2 regions of the Micromonospora sp. LOL_013 genome follow, and region 1 is predicted to be linked to the other one. Evidence: riboswitches for the same ligand, from Rfam matches in the RefSeq annotation. Region 1 holds a riboswitch; the other holds the start of a gene.
What was found. A riboswitch is a leader RNA that binds a small molecule or an ion and turns the genes downstream of it on or off. The one in region 1 is predicted to bind cobalamin.
Positions count from the first base shown of each region.

Region 2: it holds a riboswitch for cobalamin, as region 1 does, so the genes downstream of both, ACFHWS_RS27330 (ribonucleoside-diphosphate reductase subunit alpha) here and ACFHWS_RS13485 (CbtB domain-containing protein) in region 1, are expected to answer to the same signal.

Region 1 is NZ_JBHMIQ010000017.1:68,403-70,786, reverse strand. It holds gene ACFHWS_RS13490 (VWA domain-containing protein) at 1-442, opposite strand, end outside; cobalamin riboswitch at 523-650, opposite strand; cobalamin riboswitch at 760-934, shown strand; gene ACFHWS_RS13485 (CbtB domain-containing protein) at 966-1,166, shown strand; gene ACFHWS_RS13480 (CbtA family protein) at 1,183-1,941, shown strand; gene ACFHWS_RS13475 (hypothetical protein) at 1,989-2,330, shown strand.
Region 2 is NZ_JBHMIQ010000060.1:12,513-14,896, forward strand. It holds gene ACFHWS_RS27330 (ribonucleoside-diphosphate reductase subunit alpha) at 1-1,329, opposite strand, end outside; cobalamin riboswitch at 1,470-1,680, opposite strand; gene ACFHWS_RS27335 (DUF1702 family protein) at 1,835-2,384, opposite strand, start outside.

The DNA.
Region 1 (2,384 bases):
CCACCAGATGGTCCGGCAACAGGTTGACCTCGTCGACGTAGAGCAGGCCCCGGTGCGCGGCGGCGAGCAGCCCCGGATCGTACGCCTTCACGCCGGCGCTGAGTACCCGCTGGATGTCGAGGGTGCCGACCACCCGGTCCTCAGTGGCGCCGACCGGCAATTCGACCAGAGCGGCCGGGCCGCGGCGTGCGGTCACCGGCGCGGTGTGCGGCCCGTCGGGGCAGGTCTGGTCCGGGGCTGCCGGATCGCAGCCGAACCGGCAGCCGAGCACCCGGTCGACCTCCGGTAGCAGCCCGGCCAGCGCGCGGACGATCGTCGACTTTGCGGTGCCCTTCTCACCCCGGATGAGCACGCCGCCGATGCCGGGGTGCACTGCGGCGAGCAGCAGGGCCTGCCGCAGGTCGGGCAGGCCGACGACGGCGGTGAACGGGTACGGCGTCATGGCAGGGGCCGACAGGTGTGCATGGTGAATCCCTCCCGCGGGTGTCCACGCCCGCGTACCGGTGGACCAGCGAGCGGCCGGAGTCTCCTGGCTGCCGGATCGACGTCGCGTCCCGAGCCTTCCCGCCGTTGGGGCAGTGGCTGTCTCAGGGGGACGCGACTCACCGGTCACAGTGGCGGGACCGCCCCGGATTCGCACCGGGTTCCTCCGCGCCGCTCGTGCCGGTCATGCTCCCCCACCGGCGGTCCACCGTCAATGTGGCGCCGGTCCCGGTGTCGGCCAGAGCCGCAGCCATTGCCCGAGCGGTCACCACGGCGGTACGCTGCGCAGGCCACGGTGTTCGGGAAGCCGGTGTGATTCCGGCGTGGTCCTCGCCACTGTGACCGGGAAGTGTCCGTTCCACCACGCCACTGGGCCGACGACGGTCCGGGAAGGCGGGACGGCCGCGACGATCCGGGAGCCAGGAGACCGGCCGTGGCATGCACCGCATCGCCACGAGGCATGGACGAGAGGATTTCCTGGCATGACTGCACCTTCTGTCGGCGGCGAGGTCACCACCACCGCCATCCGCGTACCGCTCGCCGGTTGGTTACTGGCCGCCGTCGCGGCGGTCGTCATCTACCTGGTCGCGCAGGACAACGGGCTGGTGCTGGCCGGTACCGCCGAGTTCGTGCACGAGTTCACCCACGACGGCCGGCACGCCCTCGGCGTACCGTGCCACTGAGCGGCGGCCGGCTCCGATGAGCACCTACCCGTTCGGCGCGGTGCTGGGCCGCGGCCTGCTCGCCGGTGCGGCCGCCGGCGTGGCAGGCGCGGTGGCGGCCCTGCTGATCGTCGAACCGCAGATCGAGTCGGCGCTGGTCGTCGAGGAGGCCCGCGCTGCGACCGGGACGGCCGGACACAGCCACGACGAGGAGTTGGTCGGTCGGGCCATGCAGGTCCTCGGCGGGCTGGTCGCCACCGTCGCGGTGGCGCTGTGCCTGGCGTTGATCGTCGCCGTGGTCTACGCGGCGACCCGGCACCTGCTGCCCGGCCACGACGACTTCCGCCGGGTGGGGCTGCTCGCCGGGCTCGGCTTCGTCGTGGTGGCGCTGCTACCGGCGATCCGCTTCCCGGCCAACCCGCCGGGCGTCGGCGATCCGGACACCGTCAACCAGCGCACCGGACAGTACCTGTCGTTCATCATCGCCGCAGCCGCCGTGACCTGGCTGGCGCTGCTGACCCACCGGCGGCTGACCGGCTGGGCGCGGCCGGCACCCTACCGGACGGTGGTCGCGGCGGCGCTGGCCATCGTCGGGTACGCCCTGCTGCTGGCGCTCTGGCCAGCCACCGGAGTCGACGTGCCCACCGACATCCCGGCGACGCTGCTGTGGGAATTCCGACTCGCCTCGCTGGCGCAGCTCGCCACCATGTGGACGGTCCTCGGGGTGGTGTTCGGACTGCTGCTCACCCCGGCCCGGACCGGTGGTCGGCGGTCCACGCTCGCCGACGTCGCGTGACGGCTGACGACGGCGCGGCAGGCCCGGAGCCCGGGCGCCTCGTCCGGGTGACCGTATGCCGAGGCTGCTGTTGCGGCACCCGCCGCAAACACCCGGACGTCGACCACGACCGGCAGCTCGACGAACTGCGTGCCGCCTCGCCGGTACGGGTGTCGGACTGCCTCAACGCCTGTGACCGGTCCAACGTGGTAATCGTGCAGCCGGCAGTGTTGGCCCACCGGCTGGGCGCTCGTCCGGTGTGGCTCGGCGGGGTGCTCGACGAGACGTCACTGTCAAGTGTCGTCAAGTGGATCGCGGCCGGCGGGCCGGGCCTAGCCGCACCGCCGGACCGGCTCGCCGGGCTGCGGTTCGCCGCCCCCCGCTGGGGAAAGTCCGTCCCGACGTCCTGACCGCCGTGATGCGCGGTGTTCCGCCCCGACGACACAGACCGGCCTTCGTCTACC
Region 2 (2,384 bases), on a different contig from region 1:
CGACCCGAGGTTGCACACGGCGGTCTCGTCGTCGCTGTTGACCTCCAGGATCTCGGTGCACAGATTGGACAGGTGGATCGTGTTGCCCGGCTCACCGGTCTGGTTGGACAACCGGTTCGCGGCGTCCTTGAACGTCATCCACCCGTTGCCGGTCTGCGCCAGGGTGCGCATCATCCGCCCGTACAGGTCGCGGGCCTTGACCGTCCGGACCGCCTTCTTCTCCGCCGCCCGGTACGCCTCGTCGAACGCCTCGCCGAACAGGTCGGGCAGCTCCGGTGCGTCGGACGGGTCGATCAGCGACCAGTCGGCGTCCGCCTCGACCCGGCGCATGAACTCGTCCGGGATCCAGTTGGCCAGGTTCAGGTTGTGGGTACGCCGGGCGTCCTCACCGGTATTGTCCCGCAGCTCCAGGAACTCCTCGACGTCCGGATGCCACGGCTCCAGGTAGACGCAGGCGGCGCCCTTGCGGCGGCCACCCTGGTTGACCGCCGCGACCCCGGCGTCGAGCGTCTTGAGGAACGGCACGATGCCGTTCGACCTGCCGTTGGTGCCCCGGATCAGCGCGCCCCGGCCACGGATCCGCGACCAGGAGATGCCGATCCCGCCGGAGAACTTCGACAGCTTCGCCACCTGGTGGTAGCGCTCGTAGATGGAGTCGAGCTCGTCGCGCGGCGAGTCGACCAGGAAGCACGACGACATCTGGGTGTGCCGGGTGCCCGAGTTGAACAGGGTCGGTGAGCTGGGCAGATAGGCCAGGCTGGAGATCAGCCGGTAGAAGTCGACCGCCTCGGCCGGCGTCTGGGACAGCCCGCATGCCACCCGCAGCAGCCAGTACTGTGGCGTCTCCACCACCAGCCGGGTCTGCGGATGCCGCAGCAGGTAGCGGTCGGCCACCGTACGCAGCCCGAAGTACTCGAAGCGCAGGTCGCCGTCGCCGTCGCCGTCGACGGCGTCGTCGAGTTTGCGGGCGTTGCGGGCCACGAACGCGGCGGTGTCGTCGCCGATCAGCCCTAGGCCGTGGGCGTAGCGGATGGACTGGCTGAAGCTGGCCACCTGCTGGCCGCGGACCTCCTTGTCCACGTAGGCGGCGAGCAGCCGGGCCGCCAGTTTCGAGTACTGCGGCTCCTCGCCGATCAGCTCCGCCGCCGTCTGGATGGACAGTTTGTCCAGCTCGGCGGTTGTCGCCCCGTCGTACAGTCCGCTGATCGTCCGGGTCGCCACCCGCAGCGGGTCGACCTCGGCCAGGTCGGCGACCCAGTGTTCGACCGCCTTGACGATCTTGTTGACGTCCACCGGTTCGGTGTCGCCGTTGCGCTTGCGTACCTGCATCGGTTCCCCTTGTCGTGCCTGTCCACCGGTCGACGGACACACGGGGAGGACGCCACCGGTCGCCCACCTGGCGGTCTGCTCCGCCGGTGTGGACCGGTCGTCGGCGTCGGCCGTCCCGCGCGGCCTTCGACCACCGCACGCGACGCGTGCGGCACGCTGGCAGGTCTTCGGACTCGTGGGCGTCGTGCTTGTACCTACTGGCCGTCGCTTCCCGGACCCGCCGCGGGTCCAGTGCTTGGTGACGGCGGTCGTTCCCACTCACCGCTGCGGGGCAGTCCCGGACTCACACCGGGTTCCCTCTTGCCTCGACCACCACCGAGGGGCGGCCGAACCAGCTGCGGGGTACACCATATATGGGAGCAAGCTAGAAGACGCAACACCAGATACTGTGTTCGGCGTGTCGCGGCGTCGGGTCGCACCGGGTACGCGGAGGAGGAACCGTCGGGTGAGAAGCGTGCTATGGGGCCTGTCCGGGGCGGTGCTCGGCACCCTCCTCGTCGGGGTACTAGCGACGGCTGCGGGAGGTGAACCGGTCAGCGATCCGCTGTCGCCAGACCTCGTAACTCGGCAGCGCACCGTCCGGTGACAGATCGGTCTCCGATCGTTCAGCGATGTCGGCCGCCTGTTCGACGCTGGTGCCGCACAGCACGGCCACCGCCGTCCGCGTGTGCGCGTTGACCAGCCCTGCCCGGTCGCGAGCCAGCGCGGCGAAAGCCGCGCCCTGAGCCAGGAAGGAGCGATGCTCGCCGCTGAGTTGCCACAGCCGACGCAGCGCCGGCTCACTCACCCCGCCGGTGTAGGTCGCCGCGTAACCGACGCCGCTGACCAGATCGTCGTGACGGTCGGCCGGGAACCGCCCGACGGTCGCGATCACCCGATCGACGTCGGCACCCTCCACGAACCACATCGCCCGGCCGGTGCCTTGGTCAAGCGCGCGATCCAGGTAGTGCCGGAAGTCTCCGTGCGGCCATCCCGCCACGTCGGCCCGGTACTGCTGGCGAACATGCCTGATCGGGTCGAGGGTCGCCCGGTGAAAGCCGAGGCCATCGACTGCC